DNA from 3 places in the Streptomyces sp. NPDC058470 genome. Region 1 is predicted to be linked to each of the others. Evidence: riboswitches for the same ligand, from Rfam matches in the RefSeq annotation. Region 1 holds a riboswitch; each other region holds the start of a gene.
What was found. Region 1 has a riboswitch for thiamine pyrophosphate ahead of ACFWP7_RS09915 (thiamine ABC transporter substrate binding subunit). Riboswitches for the same ligand answer to the same signal wherever they lie in the genome.
Positions count from the first base shown of each region.

Region 2: another riboswitch for thiamine pyrophosphate. It lies ahead of thiO (glycine oxidase ThiO); the one in region 1 lies ahead of ACFWP7_RS09915 (thiamine ABC transporter substrate binding subunit).
Region 3: another riboswitch for thiamine pyrophosphate. It lies ahead of thiC (phosphomethylpyrimidine synthase ThiC); the one in region 1 lies ahead of ACFWP7_RS09915 (thiamine ABC transporter substrate binding subunit).

Region 1 is NZ_JBHXMF010000010.1:68,377-78,204, forward strand. It holds gene ACFWP7_RS09895 (LAETG motif-containing sortase-dependent surface protein) at 1-13, shown strand, start outside; gene ACFWP7_RS09900 (maleylpyruvate isomerase family mycothiol-dependent enzyme) at 226-1,035, opposite strand; gene ACFWP7_RS09905 (ABC transporter ATP-binding protein) at 1,104-2,123, opposite strand; gene ACFWP7_RS09910 (ABC transporter permease) at 2,124-3,800, opposite strand; gene ACFWP7_RS09915 (thiamine ABC transporter substrate binding subunit) at 3,776-4,867, opposite strand; TPP riboswitch at 4,947-5,065, opposite strand; gene rlmN (23S rRNA (adenine(2503)-C(2))-methyltransferase RlmN) at 5,114-6,220, opposite strand; gene ACFWP7_RS09925 (phosphatidate cytidylyltransferase) at 6,334-7,464, opposite strand; gene frr (ribosome recycling factor) at 7,464-8,021, opposite strand; gene pyrH (UMP kinase) at 8,190-8,960, opposite strand; gene tsf (translation elongation factor Ts) at 9,152-9,828, opposite strand, start outside.
Region 2 is NZ_JBHXMF010000043.1:38,364-48,191, forward strand. It holds gene ACFWP7_RS28445 (deoxyribonuclease IV) at 1-269, opposite strand, end outside; gene pknB (Stk1 family PASTA domain-containing Ser/Thr kinase) at 352-2,313, opposite strand; gene ACFWP7_RS28455 (thiazole synthase) at 2,598-3,392, opposite strand; gene thiS (sulfur carrier protein ThiS) at 3,396-3,608, opposite strand; gene thiO (glycine oxidase ThiO) at 3,605-4,801, opposite strand; TPP riboswitch at 4,799-4,911, opposite strand; gene ACFWP7_RS28470 (hypothetical protein) at 4,964-5,317, shown strand; gene ACFWP7_RS28475 (NAD(P)/FAD-dependent oxidoreductase) at 5,445-6,677, shown strand; gene ACFWP7_RS28480 (Rv2175c family DNA-binding protein) at 6,827-7,198, shown strand; gene thiE (thiamine phosphate synthase) at 7,290-7,961, shown strand; gene metF (methylenetetrahydrofolate reductase [NAD(P)H]) at 8,107-9,021, shown strand; gene ACFWP7_RS28495 (hypothetical protein) at 9,087-9,828, shown strand, end outside.
Region 3 is NZ_JBHXMF010000016.1:124,271-134,098, forward strand. It holds gene hisC (histidinol-phosphate transaminase) at 1-871, opposite strand, end outside; gene ACFWP7_RS14620 (LacI family DNA-binding transcriptional regulator) at 1,292-2,404, shown strand; gene ACFWP7_RS14625 (metallophosphoesterase) at 2,591-3,667, shown strand; gene ACFWP7_RS14630 (hypothetical protein) at 3,850-4,716, shown strand; gene thiC (phosphomethylpyrimidine synthase ThiC) at 4,860-6,683, opposite strand; TPP riboswitch at 6,676-6,832, opposite strand; gene ACFWP7_RS14640 (YibE/F family protein) at 6,904-8,556, shown strand; gene ACFWP7_RS14645 (SsgA family sporulation/cell division regulator) at 8,662-9,099, opposite strand; gene ACFWP7_RS14650 (IclR family transcriptional regulator) at 9,199-9,828, opposite strand, start outside.

The DNA.
Region 1 (9,828 bases):
GACGAAGGCCTGATCCTCACACCGTACGAACGTGTGGCCCGTCCCCTCATCGAGGAGACGGGCCACACGCCTGTGCGACCCTGGCGGGCAGCCGCGGCGCGGGACGCGACCCTGACGGGCACCCACGGAGCAGGACATAACCCTGGTGGCATCCGCGGAGCGGACGTGCCCCTGGTGGCATCCGCGGCGCAGTATGCGACCCTGGTGGCACCCACAGCGCAGGACCTACCCGAACGTCGCCCGCTCCAGCCAGAAATCCAGCAGCTCCCGCTCCCCCAGCACCTCCAACCGCCCGGCGTCCAGCGGCAGTCGGCGGTAGAAGGCCAGCAGTACCTCGGTCAGCGGACCCCGCAGCGCGACGGTCGCCTTCTCGTGGCCCCGGCGCCAGGCAACACCTTCCTCGGTGAGTTCGACGACCCACTCGGCGTTCAACTCGGGGGTCGCGTCGGTGGCGTGGAGGTGGATGCTGCGGCCGGGCCCGCGCAGTTCCTTCGCCGCGTCGTGCGGCTGCGTCCGCTGCACGAACTCCACGATCTCCAGCCACTCGTCGATCGCGTCGGCGGCCACATCGGGGTCGACCTCGTACGGCAGCCCCGCGGCCAGGGTCGCGTCGGCACGGTGGATCGCCAGCTCGTGTGTCATCCGGCGCGCCCAGAAACCGGAGTTGAGAACCCCCGCCCACGCCCAGACCTTCACGTCGGGCCCCGCCTCCCGCAGCGTGCCGACGAGCATCTCGCCGCTCTCCGCGAGCCAGGCGTCCAGAGCCGCGGGATCACCCTCGGCCTCCGGCCCCTCGGCCAACGGCACATCCTCGTCGGGGATGTTCTCCTGCGCCCTGGTCCGCACGATGAGTTCGACCCAGCGCAGCGCCCCGCCCGTATGCCGGACGAGCTGCTCAAGCGACCAGTCCGGGCAGGTCGGCACGGCGGCGGACAGCTCGACGCCGTCCGAGGTCACCACATCCCTCAACTGCCGTACCTGCAACTCGATCGCGTCACAGTAGCGATCATGTCCGAGCAGTCCGAGTAGCGTCATGACCCGCACTTTATGCGGCAGGAGGTTCCTCGCGTACGACCATTTCGGCGGCGCCGGTGCGGTCGGCCTCAGTCGAGGACGACGATCTCAGCGGCGTCGAACGCGACCCCGACCTGGTCACCCGGGACCGGCGCATCCCTGAGCGTGCACGCCGCTTCGAGCCGGGGCGCGTCCTCCGGTTGCAGTTGTACGGCGACGTGGGTGCCCCGGAAGGTCCGTGCGACCACGGTGCAGCGCAGCCCCTCCGACGCGTCCACCAGCCGTACGCCCGCGGGCCGTACGAGCAGTGTGCCCGGCCCCTGCGGGGTGCTCTCCGGCACCGGAACCTTCCCCCACGGGGTGTCAGCGGCCTCCCCGCTCACGATCGCGTCGACCACGTTGTCGAAGCCGAGGAAGCGTGCCACGAACTCGTCCGCGGGGTGCTGCCAGACCTCAAGCGGCGTACCGGACTGGGCGATTCGACCGTCGCGCATCACCACGACCCGGTCGGCGAGCGCGAAGGCCTCGCCCTGGTCGTGCGTGACGGCGAGCACGGTCGTACCCAACTCGCCGAACAGCTCGCGGAGTTCGACGACAAGGCGTTCGCGCAGCGAGCGGTCGAGCTGGCCGAGCGGTTCGTCGAGCATCAGCAGCCGGGGGCGCGGCGCCAGGGCGCGCGCCAGCGCGACCCGCTGCTGCTCTCCACCGGAGAGGGCCGCGACGGCCCTGCGCTCGGCGCCCGGCAAGCCGACGAGCTCCAGCAACTCGCGTACCCGTACGGCCTGTTCACCCTTGCCCGTCCTGTGCATCCGGAGCCCGAAGGCCACGTTGCCGCCCACATCCCGCTGCGGGAAGAGCTGGTGGTCCTGGAACATCAGGCCGACGCCCCGCCGGTGCGCGGGCACCTGCGCCTGGTCGCGGTCGTCGAGGAACACCCGGCCCGAGTCGAGCGTCTGGAGCCCGGCCACCACCCGCAGCAGCGTCGACTTGCCGCTGCCGCTCGGCCCCAGCACACACACGATCTCGTGCTCGGCGACCGCGAGGTCGACGGCATCGAGCACCGCCCGCCCGCCGAAGCGTACGGTCGCGGTCTCAAGGCTCAGCAGCATCTAGAACTCCCCGGTCCGGTCGGTCCGTACCCGCTCCAACAGCAGCAGCGCCACCGCGCACACCACCATCAAGATGGTCGAAAGGGCCATCGCCTGGCCGTAGTTGAGGTCGCCCGCCCGCCCGAGCAGCCGGGCCACGGCGACCGGCAGCGTGGGATTGTCGGGCCGTGCGATGAAGACGGTCGCCCCGAACTCGCCCAGCGACACCGCGAAGGCGAACCCGGCCGCGACCAGCAGCGCCCGGCGCACCATCGGCAGATCTACCTCGCGCCACACCCGCCACGGCGACGCCCCGAGCACCGCGGCGGCCTCCCGCAACCGCCCGTCCACCGCCCGCAGCACGGGCAGCATCGTCCGTACGACGAAGGGGACACCGACCAGTGCCTGCGCGAGCGGCACCAGGATCCAGCTGCTTCTGAGGTTGAGCGGTGGCTCGTCCAGCGCGATCAGGAACCCGAACCCGACGGTCACCGCCGACACGCCCAGCGGCAGCATCAAGAGCGCGTCGAAGCCTCGTACGAGACGCCCGGCGCGCCTCGTCAGGGCCGCGGCCGCCAGACCACCGATCAGTACGGCGATGGCGGTGGCGGCGAGCGCGTACTCCAGGGAGTTGCCGATCGCCTCGATCGGCGGGACGAGGAAGATGCCGCTGTCGTCGGTCGTCAATGCCCTGTAGTACCCGAAGTCGGGGGCGTCCAGGGACCGTTGGACCAGCACAGCGAGCGGCAGCACGAGCAGCACGGCGATGGTCGCGAGGACCCCGGCGAGCAGCGCCCACTGCCCGGCACCGCGTGGCCGGCGTGCGGTCGTCTCCGGGGCCACCAGACGCAGGGCGGTCTCCCGGCGCCGTACGGTCCAGGCGTGCACGGCGAGGATCGCGCCCACCGCCACGAACTGGATGATCGTCAGCACCGCCGCCGTGGAGAGGTCGAAGATCTCCGAGGTCTGCCGGTAGATCTCGACTTCGAGGGTCGAGAAGGTGGGGCCGCCCAGGATCTGCACCACGCCGAAGGAGGTGAAGGTGAAGAGGAACACCATCAGCGCGGCGGCGGCCACAGCAGGGCTCAGGGCCGGCAGCGTCACCTTGCGCCAGGCCGCGAACCGGGAGGCGCCGAGCATCCGGGCGGCCTCCTCCTGACGCGGGTCGAGCTGCGACCAGAGTCCGCCGACGGTACGGACGACGACCGCGTAGTTGAAGAAAACGTGCGCGAGCAGGATCGCCCAGACGGTGGTGTCGAGCCGTACGCCCCACAGTTCGTCCAGCAGCCCGCCCCGGCCGACCAGCGCCAGGAACGCCGTACCGACGACGACCGTCGGCAGCACGAACGGCACGGTCACCACCGCCCGCAGCACCTGCTTGCCCCTGAAATCGAAGCGCGCGAAGACGTACGCGCCGGGGAGCGCGATCAGCAGCGTGAGCGCGGTCGAGGCAAGCGCCTGCCAGGTGGTGAACCACAACACGTGCCGGATGTCGGACTGCGCGAGGACATCCCCGATCCGCCCGAACTGCCAGATCCCGTCGACCTTGAGGCCGCGGGCCACGATCGCCGCCACGGGGTAGGCGAAGAAGACGCCGAAGAACGCGACCGGCAGGGCCATCAGCCCGAGCCGCGCCGCGCCTGGCCGACGGGACTTTCTTCGCGCCCGGGGCGTTACTTCAGTACGAGTGAGGTCCACGACTTGACCCACTGGTCACGGTTCTCGGCGATCTTGGTGGGGGCCATGGTCTCGGGGTCCTTGGCCTGCGGCCCGAACTCCGTGAACTCGGTCGGCACCTTTGCGCCCTCCACCACCGGGTAGACGAACATGTTCAGCGGCATGTCGTCCTGGAACTGCTTGGTGATCAGGAAGTCGATGAGCGCCTCGCCGCCCTTGGTGTTCTTCGCGTTGCTCAGCAGCCCCGCGTACTCGACCTGCCGGAAGCAGGTGCCGGTCGCGACGCCGGTCGGCGCGGTCGTCGGCTTCGGGTCGGCGTAGATGACCTCGGCGGGCGGCGAGGAGGCGTAGGAGACGACGAGCGGCCGGTCCGCCTTGGCCTTCTTGCCGCCCGCGGACCCGGAGAAGTCCTCGTTGTACGCCTGCTCCCAGCCGTCGACGACCTCGACGCCGTTGGCCTTGAGCTTCGTCCAGTAGTCCTGCCAGCCGTCGTCCCCGTACTTCGCCGCGGTCCCGAGCAGGAAGCCGAGGCCGGGCGAGGAGGTGGAGGCGTTCTCGGTGACGAGCAGGTTCTTGTACTCGGGCTTGATCAGATCGTCGAAGGACCGCGGCGGCGTCAGCTTGTGCTCGCTGAAGTAGGCCTTGTCGTAGTTGACGCAGATGTCGCCCGTGTCGATGGGCGTCACCCGGTGCTTGTCCTGGTCGACCCGGTACTCCGGGAGGATCTGGTCCGAGCCCTTGGCGTCGTACGACTGGAAGAGCCCGTTGTCGAGCGCGCGGGACAGCAGGGTGTTGTCGACGCCGAAGAAGACGTCGCCCTGCGGGTTGTCCTTGGTGAGGATCGCCTTGTTGACGGCCTGCCCCGCGTCGCCGTCCTTGAGGACCTTGACCGTGTACCCGGACTCCTTCTCGAAGGCGCTCAGCACGTCCTTGGAGTAGGCGAAGGAGTCATGGCTGACGAGAGTCACCGTCTTGGAGTCACCACCGCTCCCGGAACCGGAGTCGGTCGAGCCGCACGCGGAGAGCGTGACGAGCCCCAACCCCACACCGACAGCGACGACGGCCGTGATCGTCTTCTTCTTGTTCACTGAATTCCTCCTGGGATGACCAGGAAGAGACGCGGCCCTGCCCGGGAACCTCTGACAGTTCCCGGGCAGGGCGCAACAGCTTGAGTATTGACCGAACTTCCTACCCAGAATGACCTGGGCAAGGTTCTGAGGGTCTGCGGCCCGCCGGTGACCCGGCTACCGCACTCTCAGCGCTGTGGCGCTCCCCTGTCGGAATATGAAGATGTAGGTACCTAAGGATGCACGTACGCAGCCATGTTGCCCAGGTTACCGCTCGGTGGCCGCGAGCTGACCGCACGCCCCGTCGATCTCCTGACCACGGGTGTCCCGAACGGTGACCGGCACCCCGTGGGCCGCGATCGCCTCGACGAACGCCTTCTCGTCCTCGGGCCGCGAGGCGGTCCACTTCGAACCCGGCGTCGGGTTCAGCGGGATGAGGTTGACATGCACGGGCTTGCCCTTGAGCATCCGCCCGAGCCGGTCACCACGCCAGGCCTGGTCGTTGATGTCCCTGATCAGCGCGTACTCGATGGAGAGCCGACGCCCGGACTTCGCCGCGTACTCCCAGCCGGCGTCCAGCACCTCCCGCACCTGCCACCGCGTGTTCACGGGTACGAGGGTGTCGCGCAGCTCGTCGTCGGGCGCGTGCAGGGAGATGGCGAGGCGGCACTTGAAGCCCTCGTCGGAGAACCGGTTGATCGCCGGGACGAGCCCGACGGTCGACACGGTGATGCCCCGCTGCGAGAGGCCGAGCCCGTCGGGCTCGGGGTCGGTCAGCGCGCGGATCGCCCCGACCACCCTCTTGTAGTTGGCCAGCGGCTCACCCATCCCCATGAAGACGATGTTGCTGAGCCGCGACGGACCACCCGGGATCTCGCCGTCCCGAAGCGCCCGCATGCCATCGACGATCTGGTGCACGATCTCACCGGTGGAGAGGTTCCGGTCGAGCCCGGCCTGCCCGGTCGCGCAGAACGGGCAGTTCATGCCGCACCCGGCCTGCGAGCTGATGCACATGGTCACCCGGTCCGGATACCGCATCAGCACGGACTCGACGAGCGTGCCGTCGAACAGCCGCCACAAGGTCTTGCGGGTGGTCTCCTGGTCGGTCGACAGATGCCGCACGACCGTCATCAGCTCGGGAAGCAACGCCTCCTGAAGCTTCCCGCGCGAGGCGGCCGGGATGTCCGTCCACTCCGCGGGGTCGTGCGCGTACCGCGCGAAGTAGTGCTGCGACAGCTGCTTGGCACGAAACGGCTTCTCACCGATCGCGGCAACCGCTTCCTTACGCTCAGCGGGCGTGAGATCGGCAAGATGCCGCGGCGGCTTCTTGGCTCCGCGCGGGGCGACGAATGTGAGTTCTCCGGGCTTAGGCATGGCCGTACCAGTGTCGCAGACATACGGAGAGGGACTCGCCGCCCTGTGGACAACGAGCCCCTCACCGACAAACCCGCACGTCAGCGACGTACAGACGCACCCGTCACCGCAGGTCAGCCCGACCCGACGAAGATCACCAACAGCAGCCACACCACCGGAGCCGTGGGCAACAGCGAGTCCAGCCGGTCCATGATCCCGCCGTGGCCCGGCAGCAGCGTGCCCATGTCCTTGATGCCCAGGTCCCGCTTGATCATGGACTCGCCGAGGTCGCCGAGCGTGGCGCTGGCGGCGACCGCGAGGCCCAGGAGCAGGCCCTGCCACCAGGTGCCGTCGTCGATCAGGAACTCCATGCACAGCGCACCCGCGGCCATCGCGAAGGTGACCGCTCCGACCAGGCCCTCGCGGGTCTTGCCGGGGCTGATGCGCGGCGCCAGCTTGTGCTTGCCGAAGCGCCAGCCGATCGCGTACGCGCCCGTGTCACTGACCACGGCGAGCAGCAGGAACGTGAGCACCCGCCATGAGCCGTCGTCGGCCGCGAGCATCAGCGCGACGAACGTGGCCAGGAACGGGATGTAGAAGGCCGCGAACACACCGGCCGTGACGTCCTTCAGATAGCCCTCGGGGGGCTCCGTCATGCGCCAGACCAGGACGGCCAGCGCGGTGAGTGCCATCGCCACCCACGCACCCTCGGCGCCCCGGACGTAACCGGAGACGACCATCGCCGCACCGCCGAGCGCCAGCGGCACGAGAGGCGCCTTGATGCCCTTGCGCTCCTCCAGCCGCGACGTGAGCTCCCACAGCCCCACGACCACAGCGACCGTTATCACGCCGATGAAGACGGCCTTGACGATGAACAACGACGCGATGATCACCGCGCCGAGCCCGACGCCCACCCCTATGGCCGCGCCCAGGTCCCGTCCCGCGCTCTTCTTCTGCGGTGCGGAGGCGGGCTGTGGGTCGCTGGGCATGGGCTCCTGCGGCTTCTGCGACGGGCCTCCGTAGGGCGGCGCCGTCGCCGGTGTGTCGTCGCGGAACAGGGGACCGCTCAGCCGAGCGGCCCCCCGGTCGTCATCCTGGTCTCCGCCATGTTCGGGTACGTCGGGCACGATGGGCATGGGGCGAGTGTGCTGCGCGTCATACGCATCGTATGTGGGACCCGCCGGGGCAGCCCCCTGGACAGGCCCCTGCTCGGACGGCCCCCAGTACCCGGCTTGTGGCGGCGGCGCCCAGGAAGAGTCGTTCATCAGACCTCGAGCAGCTCCGATTCCTTGTGCTTCAGGAGCTCGTCCACCTGAGCGGCGTACTTCGCCGTGGTGTCGTCGAGTTCCTTCTCCGCACGGCGGCCCTCGTCCTCGCCGACCTCGCCGTCCTTGATCAGCTTGTCGATGGTCTCCTTCGCCTTGCGGCGGACGGAGCGGATCGAGATCTTGGCGTCCTCACCCTTGGTCTTGGCGACCTTGATGAACTCCTTGCGGCGCTCCTGGGTCAGCTCCGGGAACACCACCCGGATGATGTTGCCGTCGTTGCTCGGGTTGACGCCGAGGTCGGAGTCGCGGATCGCCTGCTCGATGTTGCGCATCGCGCTCTTGTCGAACGGGGTCACCACCGCCATGCGCGGCTCGGGCACCGAGAACGAGGCCAGCTGGTTGATCGGCGTCAGTGCGCCGTAGTAGTCCGCCACGATCTTGTTGAACATCGCCGGGTGCGCACGACCGGTGCGGATCGCGGCGAAGTCCTCCTTGGCGACCACGACGGCCTTCTCCATCTTCTCCTCGGCCTCGAGGAGGGTCTCTTCGATCACCACTTGCTCCTGCGTCTTGAGTAGGCCCGGCAGCTGTTCCTCGGAGGGGTGGCAGCCGGCTGCGTCGCGTCTTGTTCCTGCACGGTTCCGGACCGGCAGGACATTGTCCATCCCCCGGTCGGGGTCCGTGCCCGGTCAGGGCTCGACCCCCGCTCGGGGCCGGTCCCGTCAGGCCCGGCTGCTGTGTTCACCCACGAGTGTGCCGATCTTCTCACCCTTGACCGCCCGCGCGATATTGCCCTCCGCCAGGAGCTCGAAGACCAGGATGGGCAGCTTGTTGTCCCGGCACAGCGTGATGGCGGTCATGTCGGCGACCTTGAGGTCGCGGGTGATGACCTCGGCGTAGCTGAGCGAGTCGAACTTGACCGCCTCGGGGTTGGTCTTCGGGTCGGAGTCGTACACACCGTCGACACCGTTCTTGCCCATCAGCAGGGCCTCGGCGTCGATCTCCAGGGCACGCTGGGCAGCGGTGGTGTCGGTGGAGAAGTACGGCATGCCCATACCGGCGCCGAAGATGACCACACGGCCCTTCTCCAGGTGCCGTACGGCACGCAGCGGGATGTACGGCTCGGCTACCTGCCCCATGGTGATGGCGGTCTGGACCCGGCTGTCGATGCCTTCCTTCTCCAGGAAGTCCTGGAGGGCCAGGCAGTTCATGACCGTGCCGAGCATGCCCATGTAGTCGGAGCGCGCCCGGTCCATGCCGCGCTGCTGGAGTTCCGCGCCGCGGAAGAAGTTGCCGCCGCCGATGACGACCGCGATCTGGGCTCCGCCGCGCACGACGGCCGCGATCTCACGGGCAATCTTGTGCACCACGTCGGGGTCGACGCCCAGTCCGCCGCCGCCGGCGAACGCCTCGCCGGAAAGCTTCAGCATGAAGCGTCCCGCGCCTTTGCCGTCGTCGGTCTTCTCGCCCTTGTCGGCCTGGGTGGTGGTCATGGATCTCTCGCCTCTTTTACGTGTCACACATACGAAGAAGGCCATTGCCGCTGGGGTGTTGTTCGCATCCCATGCTTGGCAATGGCCTCCTCGTCAGATCTGCTGTCGTCCGACACGCACGCGCGCGTGCCCACATACGCGGACGACTGCTGTCGACCCTAGCGGGGTCGGGCGTCGATCGCGGTACGGACTCAGATGCCGACCTTGATACGCACGAAGCGCTTCAGGGTGACACCGGCCTCGTCCAGAATCTTCTGGACGGACTTCTTGTTGTCGAGCGCGTACGGCTGGCCGAGGAGGGTGGCCTCCTTGAAGAAGCCGTTGACGCGACCCTCGACGATCTTCGGAAGCGCGGCCTCCGGCTTGCCCTCGGCGCGCGTGGTCTCCTCGGCTACGCGGCGCTCGGACTCGACGACCTCGGCCGGAACGTCCTCACGGGAGAGGTACTTCGGCGCGAAGGCGGCGATGTGCTGCGCGATGCCCTTGGCAAGCTCGGCGTTCGGCTTGTCCAGCTCGACCAGGACACCGATCTGCGGGGGCAGGTCGGGCATGGTGCGGTGCATGTACGCGGCGACGTAGGCGCCGGAGAACTGGGCGAAGCGGTCCAGGACGATCTTCTCGCCCAGGCTCGCGTTGGCCTCGTCGACGAACGCCCGAACCGTCTTGCCGGGCTCGATCTCGGAGCCGAGGAGGGCGTCGAGGTCGGCCGGGGAGGACGCCACGACGTGCTCGGCGATCTGGTTGGCGACGGCCTGGAACTTGTCGCCCTTGGCGACGAAGTCCGTCTCGCACTTCAGCTCGACCAGGACACCGGAGGAGTTGTCGTCAGCGATGATCGAGACCACAGCGCCGTTCTCGGCGGAGCGGC
Region 2 (9,828 bases), on a different contig from region 1:
GTCGCCTCGGTGTGCGAGCCGAAGTTGATCAGATACGGGGCGTGGACGTACGCGGGGATCGACTCGGCGGCGCAGGCCGCCCGGAACGCCGCGTCCTCTTCGGCCCGCCGGGGGTTGCCGTCCGGCGTCGCCCAGCCCCGCGGGTTGGCGACGAAGACCTGAACGGTCTCGGCCTTGAGCTCGCGGGCGTAGCTCAGGCCGACGGAGTTGAGGCCGCCGGCCACGGGGACATGGCCGCCGACGGGGTTGCGAAGCTGCTTGCTGGTCACACCCGCCAGGGTGTCACGCGCGTTCTCCCGTCCCGTCGGCGGACCTCGTGCACGGGGCCGGCGGGGGCCGACGCGGTGCGGCTCACGCGATCTCGATGGTGATCGTCGACCCCTTGGGCGCCGTATCGCCGCCGTCCACCGACTGGCTCTTCACCGTGTTCCCGAAGAGGTTGAGCAGTCCGCGGTCCTCGTGGACCTGGAACCCGGCGTCCTGAAGCGCCTGCTTCGCGTCGTCCACGCTGTCCCCCACGACGTCCGGCACCTGGACCAGCTCGGGACCCTTGGAGATCGTCAGCGTGACGGTGTCGCCCTCGGCGGCCTCCCGGCCCTCGCCCGGGGACTGCTTGGCGACCAGTCCCTTGTCGAACTCCGAATTGACCTGCGCGGAGGCGATCTTCACCTTCAGACCTGCCTCCTCCAGCTCCGCGGTGGCGTCCTCGACGGACGCTCCCGTGACGTCGGCCACCTCGATCGGGCTGCCCTTGCTGACCGTGATGGCGACGGTGGAACCCGCGTGGCGCTCGGTGCCCGCTGCCGGGTCCGTGCTGATCACGGAGCCATTGGGTACGTCGTCGCTGAACTCACGGGTGACCAGACCGGCCGCCAGGCCGCTGTCCTCCAGCTTGGACTTCGCGCTGTCCAGCGCCGCGCCCGGGAGGTCGGGCACCTTCACCGTCTCCGGGCCGTCGGAGATGGTCAGGTCCACGGAGTCGTTGTCCCGGATCCGGGCGCCGACCTCAGGGTTGCTGCTGACGACGGTGCCGCGCTCCACGGTGTCGCTGTACGCGTGCTTGACGTCACCGGCGTCGAGCCCGGCGTCCGCCAGCCGGTCCTTGGCCTGCTCCTCGGTGATCGCCAGGACCGCCGGGACCTTGGTGAACTGGCCCGAGTTGATGTACCAGACGCCCGCGCCGAGGCCGAGCACCAGTAGGACCGCGGTGACGATCGCGATCATTCCGCGCCGGGGGCGGCCCGTGCCGCGCCGTGAGGGTGGGGCCCCCTCGGACGCGAACTGGCTGGTCCGCTCGAACCGGCTGGTCGGGTTGAGCACGGCGTCGGCGGCGGCCTCGTCATAGTGGTACTCGTTCACCGGCAGCGGGCGCTGCACGGACAGCGAGCGCGGGATCACACTCGTACGGTCCTCGGCATTGTGGTGACCCATGCTGAGGGCCTGCGGCGGTACGGCGTCGAGCTGCTCGGCGCTGAGCCCCGCCCGCGCCTCCAGCACCTGCCCGAGCAGCGCCACCGCGTCGTACGGGCGGACCTCGGGGTTGCGCGCGGTCGCGGAGGTGACCAGCTCGTCGAGCTGGTACGCCAGTCCCGGTACGGCGGCCGACGGCGGCGGTACGTCCGCGTGGAGGTGCTGGTAGAACACCTGGGCGGGGGAGTCCCCGGAGTGCGGCTTGCCGCCGGTGAGCATCTCGTAGAGGACGATTCCGCACGCGTACACGTCGACGCGGGCGTCGGCGGTGCCGTGCTCGATCTGCTCGGGGGCGAGATAGGAGACGGTGCCGAGGACGGCGCCCGTCGTGTTGGTGACGGTGTCCACGGCCCGTACGAGGCCGAAGTCCGCCACCTTGACCCGGCCGTCATCCCCTATGAGGACGTTCTCCGGCTTCATGTCGCGGTGCACGAACCCGGCGCGGTGGGCCGCGCCGAGCGCGGCGAGTACCGGCTCCAGGATGTCGAGCGCGGCCCGCGGCTGGAGGGCCCCGCGCTCGCGCAGCACGTCGCGCAGGGTGCACCCGGCGACGTACTCCATGGCCAGGTAGACGTACGACCCGTGCGCCCCCTGGTCGAAGACCTGCACCACATTGGGGTGCGCGAGCCGGGCCACCGACTTGGCCTCACGGATGAACCGTTCGACGAACGAGCCGTCGGCGGCCAGGGCCGGATGCATCACCTTGAGGGCGAGCACACGGTCGAGGCGGGTGTCCAGGGCCCGGTAGACCGTGGCCATCCCGCCGACCGCGATCCGCGCTTCCACGCGATAGCGGCCGTCGAGCAGCTGCCCGACAAGCGGGTCCTGAAGGGTCGTATCCACGCAGGTGAGTCTACGAGCCACCACTGTCACCCCCCACCCGTTCAGCCGATACCGGGTCTGGACTGAAGCCGACCTGTGACGCACGTCGCACGGGCCGGGGGACATCCGGCAGCCGCCGACGGCGGGTCGCCGCACGGGCCGAGGGACATCCGGCAGCCGCCGACCGCGGGTCGCCCCACGGGAGACCCGCACTTTTCAACGAGGTGGAAACGGGCGGTGCGCGGGCGAGAGAGGCCTGAAGCCGCAGCCACGGACGGCGGACGGCGGACGGCGGATGGCCGAACTCAGAAGGCGGGCCGCTCCGGGTCCAGCCGGGCCAAGCCCTCCGCCGGAGACGACGCCTCGGCGAAGTGCCGCCGAGGAATCCGCCCCGCACGGTAGGCGAGCCGCCCCGCCTCCACCGCATGCCGCATGCCCTCGGCCATGAGCACGGGCTCCTGGGCCCGGGTCACGGCCGAGGCCAGCATCACCCCCGCACACCCCAGCTCCATCGCGAGCGCGGCATCGGACGCCGTACCGGCCCCCGCGTCCAGAATCACCGGCACGCGCGCGTGCTCCACGATCAGCTGGAAGTTGTGCGGGTTCCGGATCCCGAGCCCGGACCCGATCGGTGACCCCAGCGGCATGATCGCCGCGCACCCGACGTCTTCCAGTTTCCGCGCGAGCACCGGGTCGTCGTTCGTGTACGGCAGCACCGTGAACCCGTCGTCCACCAGCGTCTCCGCCGCGTCGAGCAGCTCGATCGGATCGGGTAGCAGCGTGCGCTCGTCGGCGATGACCTCCAGTTTGATCACGTCGGTGCCCAGCGCCTCGCGCGCGAGGCGGGCGGTCAGTACGGCCTCGCCCGCGGTGAAGCAGCCCGCCGTGTTCGGCAGCACCCGGATGCCGAGCCGGTCGAGGACGGACAGCACCGAACCGTGCACGTAAGCGTTTACGCGCCGCATCGCGACCGTCGTCAGCTCCGTGCCGGAGGCGACGAGCGAGCGCTCCAGGACATCCAGGCTCGGCGCACCCCCCGTACCCATGATCAGACGGGACGTGAAGGACGTACCACCGAGGAGAAAGGGATCGTCGGCCATGGGTCAGCCTCCTTGGACGGCGGTGAGGACTTCGACGCGGTCTCCCTCGGAGAGGGCGGTGGACGACCACTGCCCGCGCGGGACGACGGTTTCGTTGAGCGCGGCGGCGACACCGGACGGGGCCGGGGTGAGCGCCGCGACGAGCGTGTCGAGAGCGGTGCCGGCGGCGATCCGCTGCCGCTCTCCGTTGACGAGGACGCTGACGAGGATGCTCATACGGGCTGCTCCGTGCGGGCCGGGCTGAAGCGCTTGGGGGTGAAGGGGCGTGCCACGTCCGGCAGTTCACCGGTGGTCAGGGCATGCGCCATCGCGTCACCGGTGACGGGTGTCAGCAGGACGCCGTTGCGGTAGTGCCCGGTTGCCAGGAGGAGCCCGTCGAGCTCGGTCGGTCCGAGCAGCGGTGCGTTGTCGGGCGAGCCGGGGCGCAGTCCGGCGCGGGTCTCGGTGAGCGGCAGCTCGGTGATCCCGGGGACCAGCTCATGGGCGTCGCGCAGCAGCTCGTACACGCCGCCCGCGGTCACCGTCGTGTCCCAGCCGAGCTCCTCGTTGGTCGCGCCGACGACGAGCTCGCCGTTCTCGCGCGGCACCAGGTAGACGTGACTGCCGCGCACGACGGCGCGCACGGTGCGGCTGAGGAAGGGCGCGTACGGCCGTGGCACGGTCAGCCGCAGCACCTGCCCCTTCACGGGGCGCACGGGCGGCAGTACGTCCTCGGGAACCCCCGCGAGGCGCCCGCTGAGGCTGCCCGCGGCGAGGACCACCTGCCCGGCCGACAGCTCGCTGCCGTCTCCGGTGACGACTCCCTGGGCCCGGTTCCGTACCACGCCCAGGCGTTCGGCCCACCTCCGGCAAAACATCACTCCGGCCCGCTCGCATGCCGTGACCAGGGCTTTCGCCAGTCGGCGCGGATCGATCTGGTGGTCGCCGTCGACCCGCAGACCGCCACGCACGCCGGGCGCGAGCATCGGCTCCAGGCGGCGGCACTCACGGCCGCTGAGCCACTCCGAGTCGAGCCCCGACTGACGTTGCAGGGTGTGCAGTTCGCGCAGGTGGGCGCGGTCGTCGGCGTCCAGTGCGACGGCCAGGGTGCCGCACCGGCGGTAGCCGAGGTCCTGGCCCGTCGCCTCGGTGAGCTCGGCGACGAAGTCCGGATAGCGGTGTGCGGAAGCGAGGTTGAGGCCCAGCAGGGTCTGTTCGCCGTAGTGCAGTTCGGTGACGGCGGCGAGCATACCGGCCGCGACCTGTGCGGCGCCGCCGCCGGGCTCGGGGTCCACCAGCGTGGTGGTCAACCCGCGCTGCGCGGCCCGCCAGGCCGTCACCAGCCCGATGATTCCGCCCCCGATGACAAGGACGTCTGAGGTGCCCGATGACAGGGATGTACGAGATGTGTCGGACGGTGTATGCGACATGGGCGTCCAGCCCCTCCCTTCGCCGGCATGACCCGGATCAGGTTCGTACGGTCGGAGGCCGTCCAGCCTCCCTCTCAGCCCGGTGCGTCCGGACTCCCGCGAGTGCTTTACGTTGGCCAGCCTAGCTCGCCGCCGTATGTCTCAGTAAGGGAGCCTCCGTCCATGGCCCGTTCGCTCGACGGCCTCGTCCTGTCCCCGGTCGCCGACCAGGCGCCGGGTCAGGTGGGTACTCGCACCCGTTTCACGTACCACGAGCGGGACGGCGAGATCTGGGCCGAATACGAAGGCGGTGACGTCGTACGCGGTCATCTCCTGGGTACTCGCGAGGGCGACCGCCTCGACTTCCGGTACGTACAGCTGAAGCGCGACGGCAGCACCTCCTCGGGGCACTGCGTGTCGCGCGTGGCGGAACTGCCCGGCGGGCGCGTACGCCTGGAGGAGAGCTGGGAGTGGGAATCGCAGCGGGGCAGCGGGACCAGTGTGGTGGAAGAGGTCCGTTCGAGCGGTGCGGCCTAGTCGTGCGGAGTGGGTCCGTCCGAGCGGTGCGGCCCAGTCGTGCGGAGCAGGTCAGGAGCGGCGGTGTGGAGCACGTCACTGAGCACGCACCCTGACTGACGAATTGCCGGCTGTCTATGGTGATCAGGTGACCGAGGAGACGCAGGTTCAGGAGCGGACGGTACGGCAGGTCGTCGTCGTGGGCGCGGGCATGGCCGGCGTGCAGACCGCGGTAGCCCTGCGGGAACAGGGCTTCGGCGGCGGCGTGACGCTGATCGGGGCGGAGCCGCACCAGCCGTACGACCGGCCACCGCTGTCCAAGGCGGTACTGCTCGGCAAGGCCGAGGGTTCCGCCTTCGACCTCGACTTCGAGGCACTGGACATCGACCTGCGGCTCGGGCGCGAGGCGCTCGGCGTACGCCCCGAAGACCATGAGCTGGACACTGCCGCGGGGCCGGTGCCGTACGACGTCCTGGTCATCGCGACGGGTGCGGAACCGATCCGGCTGCCGGGCGCCGAGGGCGTGCCCGGGGTCCATGTGCTGCGCACCCTGGACGACGCGGAGCGGCTGCGTCCCGTGCTCGCCCAGCAGCACGACATCGTGGTGGTGGGGGCGGGCTGGATCGGCGCCGAGTTCGCCACCGCGGCACGTGAGGCGGGGTGCGCGGTGACCGTCATCGAGGCGGCCGACCGGCCGCTCGCCGGGGCACTGCCCGCCGAGGTGGCCGCGCCGATGGCCGCCTGGTACGCGGACAGCGGGGCCTCGTTGCGCACCCACGCGCGCGTGGAGCGCGTCGAGCCGGGCGCGGTGGTGCTGGACGACGGCTCCCGGGTGCCCGCGGGCGCCGTCGTCGTCGGCATCGGCGCGCGCCCCGCCACCGGCTGGCTCAGCGGCTCCGGCATCGAGCTCGGCGCCCACCGCGAGGTCGTGGCCGACGACCATCTGCGCACCTCGGTGCCGGACGTGTACGCGGTCGGCGACTGCGCTTCCTTCCCTTCGGGAAGGTACGAGGACCGCCTTCTGGTCCACCACTGGGACAACGCCCTGCAGGGTCCGCGCACGGTGGCGGCGAACATCATCGGCGAGTCCCCTGTGGCGTACGACCCCGTCCCGTACTTCTGGTCCGAGCAGTTCGGCCGCTTCGTCCAGTACGTCGGCCACCACGCACCCGCCGACACCACCGTCTGGCGCGGTGACCCGTCCGGCGCCGCCTGGACGGTCTGCTGGCTGCATGACGGCCGTCTGGTCGCCCTCCTCGCGGTCGGCCGGCCCAGGGACCTGGCCCAGGGCCGGAAACTCATCGAGGCGGGCACTCCGATGGACCCGGAGCTGCTGTCGGACCCGTCGCGGCCGCTGAAGACGGCGACGCCGACGCCGTAGCGGGGGTGGTTCGCCGTGGGCGGAACCGGTGCCGGGCGGGCGATCCGGCCGTGCGGTGACCCGATCCGACGGGCGATCCGGCCGCTCTGTGACCTGATCCTGACGGGGCTCGGCTACCGAGTGTCAGTCCGGGATGGCAGGCTTGTCCTGTGACCGAGATTGACGCAAAGATCGATGCTCTCGTCCCCGCCTGGCTCACCCTCCCCGACATCGCCGAACAGTTCGGTGTCGAGGTGACCCGCGTCCGGCAGTTGGTCAGGGAGGGCCAGGTGATCGCCGTACGCCGTGGTGAGAACCGCGCGCTGCACGTCCCCGCCGCTTTCATCGACGGGGCCGAGCAGAAGGTCGTCAAGGGCCTGACAGGCACTTTGACGCTCCTGCGGGACGACGGGTTCTCCGACGAAGAGATGCTCGAGTGGCTCTTCACCCCCGACCCGAGCCTGCCCGGTACCCCCGCGCAGGCTCTCAGCGAGAATCGCGGCACGGAGGTGAAGCGTCGCGCCCAGGCGCTCGCCGTCTGACCGAGACAGACCGTCCGACGTTCGGACCACGGCGGCCATGGGCCACCCCGGCCGCCGTGGTCCCCACGCACCGACAACGGGGGTAACACGCATGCCCGACAACACCGCCACCGCGCGCGCCCAGCTCGCCGACGCCCGCGTCTACCTGTGCACGGACGCCCGCAGGCGCCAGGGCGACCTCGCCGAATTCCTGGACGCGGTCCTGGACGGCGGTGTCGACATCGTGCAGCTGCGCGACAAGGGCATGGAGGCGGCCGAGGAGCTGGAGCACCTCCAGGTCTTCGCGGACGCCTGCGCACGCCACGGCAAGCTGCTCGCGGTCAACGACCGGGCGGATGTGGCCCACGCGGCCGGCGCCGACGTGCTGCACCTGGGCCAGGGCGACCTCCCGGTTCCCGCCGCCCGCGCCATCCTCGGCGACGAGATCCTGATAGGCCGCTCCACCCACGCCGAGTCCGAGGCTGCGGCAGCCGCCGTCCAGGAGGGCGTGGACTACTTCTGCACCGGCCCCTGCTGGCCGACCCCCACCAAGCCCGGCCGCCACGCACCCGGCCTGGACCTGGTCCGGTACACGGCCTCGCTGGGCACCGACCGCCCTTGGTTCGCCATCGGCGGCATCGACCTGGGCAACCTCGACGAGGTGCTGGAGGCGGGCGCCCGCCGCGCCGTCGTGGTGCGGGCGATCACCGAGGCGGACGACCCGGGAGCGGCGGCGGCGGAGTTCGCGAAGCGGCTGCGCGGCGTACAGCTGCTGTCCGAGTAGCCGTCGGGGGGAGTTCCCCGAATGGTTGTCGGATTGGCTGAATAGTCGGCTGGCCGCTGTCCGAGGAGTGGACAAGATTTCGACAAATCGGACAATTCTCGGCCGTGCGGTTGGGGGACCCGATCCCCCTGGCTAACCTGCGGGTATGGCCCTCGGATCTGCTTCCACCAGGACTGACCACGCACGAACCGTGCGCGACATGCTCGCGACCGGCAACAAGACGTACTCGTTCGAGTTCTCCGCGCCGAAGACCCCCAAGGGCGAGCGGAACCTGTGGAACGCGCTGCGTCGGGTGGAGGCGGTCGCGCCCGACTTCGTCTCGGTGACGTACGGGGCCGGTGGATCCACCCGTGCGGGCACGGTCAAGGAGACGGAGCAGATCGTCGCCGACACGACGCTCACCCCGGTCGCCCACCTCACCGCGGTCAACCACTCCATCGCGGAGCTGCGCAACATCATCGGCCAGTACGCGGACGCCGGGATCCGCAACATCCTCGCCGTGCGCGGCGACCCGCCCGGCGACCCCATGGGCGACTGGGTGCCGCACCCCCAGGGCCTGACCTACGCGGCCGATCTCGTCCGTCTCATCAAGGAGTCCGGCGACTTCTGTGTCGGTGTCGCGGCCTTCCCCGAGATGCACCCGCGCTCCGAGGCCTGGGACCTGGACACCGGGCACTTCGTCGACAAGTGCCGCGCCGGCGCCGACTACGCGATCACGCAGATGTTCTTCCATCCCGAGTCGTATCTCCGCCTGCGCGACCGTGTCGCCGCGGCCGACTGTGCGACCCCGGTGATTCCCGAGGTCATGCCGGTGACGAGTGTGAAGATGCTGGAGAGGCTTCCGAAGCTCAGCAATGCCTCGTTCCCGGACGTTCTGAAAGAGCGAATCCTCACAGCCAAAGATGATGCGGCGGCTGTACGCTCCATTGGCATCGAGTTCGCGACGGAGTTCTGCGCGAGACTGTTGGCCGAGGGAGTCCCCGGACTGCACTTCATTACGCTCAACAACTCCACGGCAACGCTGGAAATTTACGACAACCTGGGTCTGCACCATCCGTAGCAGGCCTAGACCGGTTGCACCCGCGTACGACACACTGCGTAGCGGCCACTGGGAGAGGGGCGTACATGGGCTGGACGGTCCTCTATATCGCTTTCGGCGTCGTCGCGCTCTGGCTGCTCGGCGAGGTCCTGCTGCAGTACAAGGCGAGGCTGCGCTACCGACTGCTCGCCTTCGCGGGCTTCCTCGGCGTGGTCCTCGGTGTGCTGATTCCCTCCGTTGTGGTCATCGGCCTGGGCGCCGCGGCGTTCGCGGTCGGGCAGACGTACGTGACGATGTCGTTCCGCCGCGGGTTCGCGGAAGGCTGGGCTGTCGGCAACCGCCAGGGCGCCGACAAGGCCAAGGGCACGAGCAAGCGTCGCCGCGGTGAGCCGGAGCGCCAGGATCCGACGCTGGAGGTCTCCGGCCCCGAAGCGGCCGACACCACGGTATTTGCGCAGCAGGACGAGTTCGCCGGCGACGACGACGTCTTCTCGCCCGCGCAGTCCGACCGCTTCATGCCGCCGGGTTCGGGTGAGCCCGGCCCCGCCGAGAGCACCGCCGTGTACGAGCCGCAGCCCCTGCCCGACGACACCGGCTCCTACGGCGTATACGACGCCGCCGCGTACGCGGCGGCGGCCGACCAGTCCTACGCATCCGCCGATCAGGGCCAGGACCAGCAGTCCTACGCATCCGCCGCCCAGGGCCAGGACCAGCAGGCCTATGCGTACGACGGCTACTCGGGCTACGACCAGCAGCAGTACGGCTACGACAACAACGGTCAGCAGCAGTACGCCGCCTACTCCGACCCGTACATCGGCACGCAGACGT
Region 3 (9,828 bases), on a different contig from region 1:
GCAGCGTCTCGACCACCCGCACCCGCTCCGACACCAGGGAGCCGACCCGGCCGAGCAGTTCGTCCTCGGCGCGCAGCGAGGCGACCGCCGCGTCCTGTGCGAGCTGGCTCACACCGAAAGGCACCGCCGTCTTGCGCAGCGCCGCCGCAACCCGGTCGTGGGCGATCGCGAAACCGACCCGGAGGCCCGCGAGCCCGTACGCCTTGGAGAAAGTGCGCAGCACGCAGACGTTGGGCCGGTCGCGGTAGAGCACGACGCCGTCCGGCACCTCGGCATCGCGGATGAACTCGCGGTACGCCTCGTCCAGGACCACCAGCACATCGCTGGGCACCCGGTCCAGGAACCGCTCCAGCTCGGCCCTGCGCACCACCGTGCCGGTCGGGTTGTTGGGGTTGCAGACGAAGATCAGCCGGGTCCGGTCGGTGATCGCGTCCGCCATCGCGTCAAGGTCGTGCACCTCGCCGGGCGTCAGCGGCACCTCGATCGGGGTCGCCCCGCTGATCTGGGCGATGATCGGGTACGCCTCGAAGGACCGCCAAGCGTAGATGATCTCGTCGCCCGGGCCGCTCGTGGCCTGCACCAGCTGCTGCGCGACCCCGACGGAACCGGTTCCGGTGGCCAGGTGCGAGAGGGGGACGGCGAAGCGGTCCGACAGTTCGTTGATCAGCGCGGTGCACGCCAGGTCCGGGTAGCGGTTGAAGGAGCCGGCCGCGGCGGTCACGCTCTCGATGACACCGGGCAGCGGCGGATACGGGTTCTCGTTGGAGGACAGCTTGTACGCCACCCCACCCCCGACCGCGGCGGGCTTGCCGGGCTTGTAGGTGGGGATACCCTCCAGCTCGGCACGCAGCTTGGGGCTCGTCTCGCTCACCGCAGTCCTCCTCGTGACCACCGTCGGCTCATGATCACCGCCGGCTACCAATGCTCCTCACCCTATGAGGATTCCGCGCCGCTGCGAATGGCCTGTGGACAACCACCTCGCCGCCACGAGCTGCCCGAGTGATCATCCCCGTACGAAGGTGTACGAATGGGGGCGCGCCGCACTTCGCGCCGCGCGCCGGTGGCTCACGCCGTGGCGCGCATCCCTCGTCAAGGTGAGTTGAGACCTCTTCGAGACATGGCCTGGTTGGCAGGCCCATGCGTGCCGACACGTCACGTCCTGCCATTGGATCGTTCAACTGACTTTCTTTCTAAGGCAGTTGGCCAATGTGGACCATGCAGAAACGTGCCTGTCAACGAGTGCATATGCGTCCGCACTACCCCACCGCATGAGCCCTACTATCGGCTCGCCATGACAGCAGCAGGGAAGCACCAGGTGAGCCGGGCGGAGACAACCCGCCGCGGCGGTCGGCCGGGACGGGCGGGCATCAGAGATGTGGCCGCAGCCGCCGGAGTGTCCATCACGACCGTCTCCGATGCCCTCAACGGCAAGGGCCGGCTCCCGGACGCCACCCGACGCCATGTCCGCGAGGTCGCCGACCGGCTGGGCTACCGCCCGTCGGCCGCGGCCCGAACGCTCCGTACCGGCAAGTCGGGCCTCATCGGCCTGACCGTGACGACGTACGGGGATGAACCTTTCACCTTCACCGAGTTCGCGTACTTCGCGGAGATGGCCAGAGCCGCCACGTCGGCAGCGCTGGCCCGGGGCTACGCCCTGGTCATCCTCCCCGCGACCTCGCGCCACGACGTGTGGTCCAACGTCGCCCTGGACGGAACCGTGGTCATCGACCCGTCCGACCACGACCCGGTCGTCAGCGAACTGGTCCGCCAGGGCTTACCGGTCGTCTCCGACGGCCGCCCGGCGGGCTCGCTGCCGGTCACCGCGTGGGTGGACAACGATCACGAGGCCGCCGTCCTCGGCATCCTCGACCACCTGGCCGACGCCGGCGCCCGCCGGATCGGCCTCCTCACCGGCACCACCACCGACACCTACACCCATCTCTCCACCACCGCTTACCTGCGCTGGTGCGAGCGTGTGGGCCAGGATCCGGTCTACGAGGCATACCCGGCGCACGATCCGTGCGCGGGAGCCGTCGCCGCCGACCGGCTGCTCGCGCGCCCCGACCGCCCCGACGCCGTCTACGGGCTCTTCGACCCGAACGGCACCGACCTGCTGGCCGCAGCCCGCCGCTACGGCCTGCGTGTACCGGACGATCTGCTCCTCGTCTGCTGCAGCGAGTCCACCGTCTACGCCAACACCGAACCGCCCATCACGACGCTCTCACTCAAACCACGCCGGATCGGCACAGCGGTCGTCCAGCTCCTCATCGACGCCATCGAGGGAGTGGAATCGGACCAACCGGTCGAGCAGGTGATACCGACCGAGCTGATCGTGCGGACCTCCTCGCAACGCCGTCTGCCTCGTACGACGGTGAGTCCGCCCCGATCACCCGAGAAAGGTTGACTCCCGTCGAGGACAGGGCGGGAAAGCACCGCCCAATTCGGGCAAAAACCCCGGTGAACTGGGCTCCTGCTCCGATTCACCACCCCTGGGTCATCACATGGCGCGATCCGCATTCCTATGATGGGCCCACGACACCGCGGGCCGCTGCGACCAGGCAGTCCGATCCGGTGCAGATGCGGCGCGATGGTGGTGGAGGGGTCGATGACTCAGGGGGCCGGTCAGGGACCCGAGGTGGCGCGGACGGCGACGTTGCGCGACTTCCGGGTGCCCGCGTACGTCCACGAGACCGGTCCGTTCGCGCAGGACACTCCACCCGACGAGGACGCGGGGCCGACCGAGGAACCCGAGGGGTACACGCCGACGCGGCGCGATCTACCCGTCATCAACCGGAGTGACACGGTTCAGGTCGCTGTTGACCCCGCCGCTTCGGAGGGCGCCGACGGACCGGGTCCGCTGTACGTCGTAGGCGATGTGCACGGCTATCTCGACCAGCTCGTCGCCGCGCTCCAGGAGCAGGGCCTCATCGACGGCGCCGGCGACTGGTCGGCCGGGACCGCGCGCCTGTGGTTCCTCGGGGACTTCACCGACCGCGGCCCGGACGGTATCGGTGTGATCGACCTCGTGATGCGGCTGTCCGCCGAGGCCGCCGCCGCCGGCGGCTACTGCAAGGCGCTCATGGGCAACCACGAGCTGCTGCTCCTCGGCGCCAGGCGCTTCGCCGACACCCCCGTCAACTCCGGCGCGGGCACCGCCACCTTCCAGGCCGCCTGGCTGCTCAACGGCGGCCAGAAGACCGACATGGACCGTCTCCAGGACCACCATCTGCAGTGGATGGCCCGCCTGGACGCCATGGAGCAGGTCGACGGACACCTCCTGGTGCACTCCGACACCACCGCCTATCTCGACTACGGCGACTCGATCGAGGCGGTCAACGACACCATCCGCGAAACCCTCACCCGCAACGACGCGGACGAGTGCTGGGACCTGTTCCGCAAGTTCACCAAGCGCTTCGCCTTCCGCGACGACGGCGGCGCCGAGGCCGTGCGCTCCCTGCTGGACATGTACGGCGGTTCACGCATCGTCCATGGCCACAGCCCCATCCCGTACCTCCTGGGCGACGTGGGCTCGGAGGACGGCGAGGACAGTACGGGCCCCGTGGTCGAGGGACCGCATCTCTACGCCGACGGACTGGCCATCGCGATGGACGGCGGCGTGACCATGGCCGGAAAATTGCTGGTCCAGCAACTGCCACTGGCCGACTGAGGGTTCTTCGGGCAGGCCTCGCCCTGCGAAGGAGCGTGCCGGCCAGGGGGCAATTTCTGGAAACCCCCTGTCACGGCGTGCCATCACCGCTCTACCATCGGACTATCCGTAGCAGGCTCCCCTCCGTTTCTGCCCAACGGCTCGTCAGCGTGCGAGCCATCAGCCCTACGGAGCATCGGGGGATGCAGATGAACAGCGTTCCGCAGCACCTGCTGAGCGAGGACCGCCAGGACTATGAGCGGATCCTCGATGAGGCGCTGCGCTCCGCACCACACCGCCCGGAACTCGCCGCTGTCGGCCAGCGGCTCAATCCGGAACAACTGCGCACCATGGCGCTCAACGCCACCGCGCTCATCACGGTGGCAGCGGCAACCGAGTACCAGCACTACGTGAAGGTCCGTGAGGAACTGCGTCAGCCGGCGCCGACCACCCCGCCTGTCCGCAAGGAAGCCGGTTCCGCCGAGCCGGGTTCGAGCGCGATGGGGCTCGCCGCCACCGTGGGGGAGGTCACCGAGTCAGCCGGAGCGGGCGCCATCGCCATCGTCGCGGTGCTCGCCCCCGTCCTCGCCGGGACAGCCGCGGCGATATTCCTGCTCGTGGGGTACATCCTGAAGATGATCACCCCCGAGCCGGCGTTCGCCAAGACCCTCCTGACCACCGGGTGGGTCTTCGGCGCGGTCACAGCGGCCGCGATTCTGGTCGCCGCGGTCGGACTCCTGCTCACCGCCCTGCGCAACGGCTCGTCCTCGCTCCAGGCCGGAGCACGCGGCGAGCTCGACGAACAGGTCGCCCGGGCCAGGGAAGCCTGGCGCGAGGCTCTGCTGGAGCGCGGCATCCTGCCGTTCCTCCGGGAAGCTCTCGCGGATCCGGGCTCGGCAGCATTCGGCCGTCCGTCGCCGACACCGACGAGCCGCATGCCGCAACTGGGCTACAACCGGCCGGGGTTCAGCAGCCCCGACGGCGGCCCGGCAGCCGGCCCACGCCCGAGCTACTCAAGCCCGGACTTCTCCAGCCCGGACTTCGGAGGGCCGGAACACCAGCCGGAGTGACACCCGGCCGTGACCGCGCTCAACCTCCAACCGCCCGAGCTCGCCGGCTACATGCTCGAGCACGTCGCAGCCTGCGGAGCCCGCCAGCCGGGCAGTGCACCGGACCTGTCCCAACAGCCCCGGCGCACTGCCCGCGTTCCCAGTCAGTCAGCCAGCGGCAGATACACCCGGTTCCCGCTCGCCGCGAACTCCTTCGACTTCTGCAGCATCCCCTCGGCGACCTCCTCGGCGGAGGCCCCCGCGGCCGCCGTACCGCCGAACTGCTCCGTGATGCTGTGGCTGATCTTCATGGAGCAGAACTTCGGCCCGCACATGGAGCAGAAGTGGGCCGTCTTGGCGGGCTCGGCCGGGAGGGTCTCGTCGTGGAACTCCCGTGCCGTGTCGGGGTCGAGGGCCAGGTTGAACTGGTCCTCCCAGCGGAACTCGAAACGGGCGTCGGACAGCGCGTCGTCCCATACCTGCGCACCTGGGTGCCCCTTGGCGAGGTCGGCTGCGTGGGCGGCGATCTTGTAGGTGATGACGCCGGTCTTGACGTCGTCACGGTTGGGCAGGCCCAAGTGTTCCTTGGGCGTGACATAGCAGAGCATGGCCGTGCCCCACCAGGCGATCATCGCGGCACCGATGCCGGAGGTGATGTGGTCGTACGCCGGAGCGACGTCCGTCGTCAGCGGGCCGAGCGTATAGAACGGAGCTTCATCACAGATCTCCTGCTGAAGGTCGATGTTCTCCTTGATCTTGTGCATCGGGACATGTCCCGGGCCCTCGATCATGGTCTGAACGTTGAAACGCTTCGCGATCGTGTTGAGTTCCCCGAGCGTCCTCAACTCCGCGAACTGCGCCGCGTCGTTGGCGTCCGCGATCGACCCCGGCCGCAGCCCGTCCCCGAGCGAGTACGTGACGTCGTACGCGGCGAGAATCTCGCACAGCTCCTCGAAGTTCTCGTAGAGGAAGCTCTCCTGGTGGTGGGCCAGGCACCACGCCGCCATGATCGAGCCGCCGCGCGAGACGATGCCGGTCTTGCGGTTCGCGGTGAGCGGTACGAACGGCAGGCGCACGCCCGCATGGACCGTCATGTAGTCCACGCCCTGTTCGGCCTGCTCGATGACCGTGTCCTTGTAGGTCTCCCAGGTCAGCTCCTCGGCGCGGCCGTCCACCTTCTCCAAGGCCTGGTAGAGCGGCACGGTGCCGATCGGCACGGGGGAGTTGCGCAGTACCCACTCACGGGTGGTGTGGATGTTGCGGCCGGTGGACAGGTCCATGACCGTGTCCGCGCCCCACTTCGTGGCCCAGGTCATCTTGTCCACCTCCTCCTCGATGGAGGAGGTCACCGCGGAGTTGCCGATGTTCGCGTTGACCTTCACCAGGAACCGCTTGCCGATGATCATCGGCTCGATCTCCGGATGGTTGACGTTCACGGGCAGCACCGCGCGACCGGCGGCGATCTCCTCGCGTACGACCTCGGCGGCGACGTTCTCGCGAACCGCCACGAACTCCATCTCAGGTGTGATCTCACCGCGCCGGGCGTACGCGAGCTGTGTCACGGCTTGTCCGGAGCGGCCCCGGCGCGGCTGGCGCGGCCGCCCCGGGAAGACCGCGTCGAGGTTACGGAGGCCGCCGCGCGGTGAGGTGTGCTTGATCCCGTCGTCCTCGGGACGGATCGGGCGGCCCGCGTATTCCTCGGTGTCGCCGCGGGCGATGATCCAGTTCTCACGCAGCGGTGCCAGACCCCTGCGTACGTCGGTGTCGACGGTCGGATCGGTGTACGGGCCGGAGGTGTCGTACAGCGTGACGGACTGGCCGTTGGTGAGGTGTACCTGACGGACCGGCACCCGCAGATCGGGGCGCGAACCCTCGACGTACGCCTTGTGCCAGCCGATGGACTGCCCGGCCCCGTCGTTCTGGGCAGGGGAAGAAGCCCCGTCCGTCTGGCTGGAGGCAGGCGTACCTACTACGTCCTTGTTGGTCATGAGACCTACTCCCTACGCCGGCATTACCCGGTAACAGGTTCGGCGGTCGACGCAGCGGATTCCGTCTGCCGATGTTTCATGTGAAACATCGCTGAGACGAAGGTCAGCGCCCTCTCAGCCCGGTGCTCCGAGCTCCCGCGTGTGCAAAGGTGCCTCCACGCTAGCGTCACATCGGGCGCGCTGAACAGTGGGCCCCGTCCGTTCTTGCGATGATCGGTCGGTGACCACGATGCAGCAGCCCCCTATTCCGCCGTCCGAGCCGCCGCACGGACATGGCCCCGGCGACGGTCACGGGCACGGCAGCGGCCACGACCAAGGGCACGGACCGGGTGGCGGCAGAGGGCGCGGCGACGTCCCGGGGCCGGGCGGTGGGCACGGGCCGGGTGGCGGCCACGGGCCTGGTGGCGGGCAGGGGCCGGGCGGTGGGCAGGGGGCCGGTGGGTGGCATGGGCCCGGTGACGGCCCGGGACCAGGCGGCGGGCAGGAGCCTGGCGGCGGCCACGGGGCTGGTGGCGGCCAGGGGTCCGGCGACAGCCACGGCCATTCCCACAGTCACAGCCATGGCCCCGCCGCCCCCGTCTCCAAGCATCTGCGCAAGGTCATCGGCGCGGTGCTGATCCCGTTCGCCGCCGCGGTCGTCGTGGGGCTCGTGGTGCTCTGGCCCGGCGGCGCACCGGGGCACGAGCGCACCGGCGTCGGTTTCGACCGGCAGACCCAGCAGGCGACGGTCACCAAGATCGACCAGGTGGACTGCGATTCTGTGAACGCCTCGGGGGAGACCCCGACCGGCGACACCTCCACCGCCGAGGGCTCCTCGGCACAGCAGCAGGCGACGGGCGACTGCAAGAAGGCGACGATCAGGGTCGACACCGGCAGCGACAAGGGCCGTACCTTCACCGAGATCGTCCAGCCGGACCAGTCACGCCAGTTGCACCAGGGCGAGAAGGTCGTGGTCGCGTACGAGCCCTCCGCGCCCAAGGACTTGCAGTACTCGGTCAGCGACGTGAACCGCAGGATCCCGATGGCGGTGCTCGCCGGGATCTTCGCGCTGATCGTCGTGGGCGTGGGCCGGCTGCGCGGCGTCATGGCTCTGGTCGCACTGGCCGTCAGCTTCATGATCCTGACGTTCTTCATCCTGCCCGCGATCCTGCAGGGCTCGAACCCGCTGGTCGTGGCGGTCGTCGGAGCCAGCGCCATCATGCTGATCGCGCTCTACATGTGCCATGGCCTCTCGGCCCGGACATCGGTGGCGGTGATCGGCACCCTGCTCTCGCTGCTGCTGATCGGGGTGCTCGGCTCCGTGTTCATCGGCTGGGCCGCGCTGACCGGCAACACGGACGACAACACCGGCCTGATCCACGGCCTGTATCCGTCCATCGACATGAGCGGTCTGCTGCTCGCCGGCGTCATCATCGGTTCGCTCGGTGTGCTCGACGACGTGACAGTGACGCAGACCTCCGCGGTCTGGGAGCTGCACGAGGCGAATCCGGCGATGGGCTGGCGCGGGCTGTACCGCGCGGGCATCCGCATCGGCCGCGACCACATCGCCTCGGTCGTCAACACGCTCGTCCTGGCCTACGCGGGCGCGGCGCTGCCCCTCCTGCTGCTCTTCTCGATCGCGCAGAGCAGCATCGGCTCGGTCGCCAACAGCGAACTGGTCGCCGAGGAGATCGTGCGCACCCTGGTCGGATCGATCGGCCTGGTCGCCTCTGTTCCGGTCACCACCGCTCTGGCCGCCCTGGTCGTCTCGGCCGACCGCACGGGGGCTCCGGCCGGCCGGCCCGGGGCTGGGGCTCCTGGCGACCCTGTGGAGCCCGTGGGGGCCGCCAGGACGCCGGTACGCGGCGGGAAGGGCCGCCGCCGCAAGCACTGAAGTCACGTGGCGCCCAAGGGCACTTGACGCGCGCCGCGACCGCTGTCCCGTACGCAGGGGGCTGGTTGAGAGGAAGCGTTACTCCACTCGGGAGCGAGGCGGCGCTCAGCCCGCGCTCTGCTCCTCCGCCAGGATGCGGTCCAGCGCCTCGTCGAGGTGGGTGTCGAAGTCGGCGAGGGAGCGCTCCTGCCCGAGCGGCACCAGCTTGTCCGTGCGGTCGAGGAACGCCACGAGCGGCGCCGCACCGGACCTGAACAGCGCGTGATCACCGCCGACCTGAAGCCGGATCAGCACCTCACCGAACGCGTCCGGGTCGGCCGGTGCGATGTGCACATCGCCGTCGCCACACGGCCGGCCCACGCCGTCGACCAGCAACTCCCGTCCGAACGCCCAGTTCACAGGCGCGTCGCCGGGCAAGTGAAAGGTCAGCCGCACGGCGTACGGATCACAGGTCTCGTAGCGCAGCTCCACCGGAATCCGGAAGGAGAGCTCCTCCGACACGAGGAAGCTCATCATGACCTCTGCCTGTACCGACTCACGCATCGCCTACCCCGTCGTTTGCGGTCGACTGGCCAGGAATCGTCCCCCTGACACTGCTGGAATCTTGCTCAACGTACACGGCAGATCACAAGGAGTGAGTTTTCAGATACTGATAGAGATGGCGAGTGTCCCTTGCGCCCTGCCGATTTCCCCTTGCAACTGGCGTGCGGCGGGCAGGAGTCGGGCGGCCTGGTGCGACGGTACGGAGATGGCCACGGTCGATGCGGTGGTGCCGACGGTGATGGGAATCGCGGCGCAGACCGTGCCCAGCGCGTACTCCTGTCGTTCGATCACGGGCTCCATCCGCCCAATGCGTTCCAGGCGCCGCAACAGACTGTCACTGTCACGCACCGTGTACGGAGTGATCGACTGCACCGGATAGCGGTCGAGATGATCCCTGCGGGCCTTCTCGTCCAGCTGCGACAGCAAACACTGGCCGATCGCGTGGGCGTGCCCGGTCTCCCGGAAGTCGGCCCACTCCTGGACCGCGGGATTGCCCGGTGTGTCGGCGACGGACAGGACCTCGATCTCACCGTCGCGGTACGTCGCGTAGTACACCGGTACGCCGATCGAATCGCGCCAGTGCGCGAGTACGTCGCTCATCGTGCTGCGACGTTTCTGCTGGGCTCCGCTACTGCTCAACCGCTCGGCGGCCTCACCGAGGAAGAACAGCCCCTTCTCTCGGCGCAGATAGCCCTCGTGGGCCAGAGTGCGCAGCAGGTGGTACGCCGT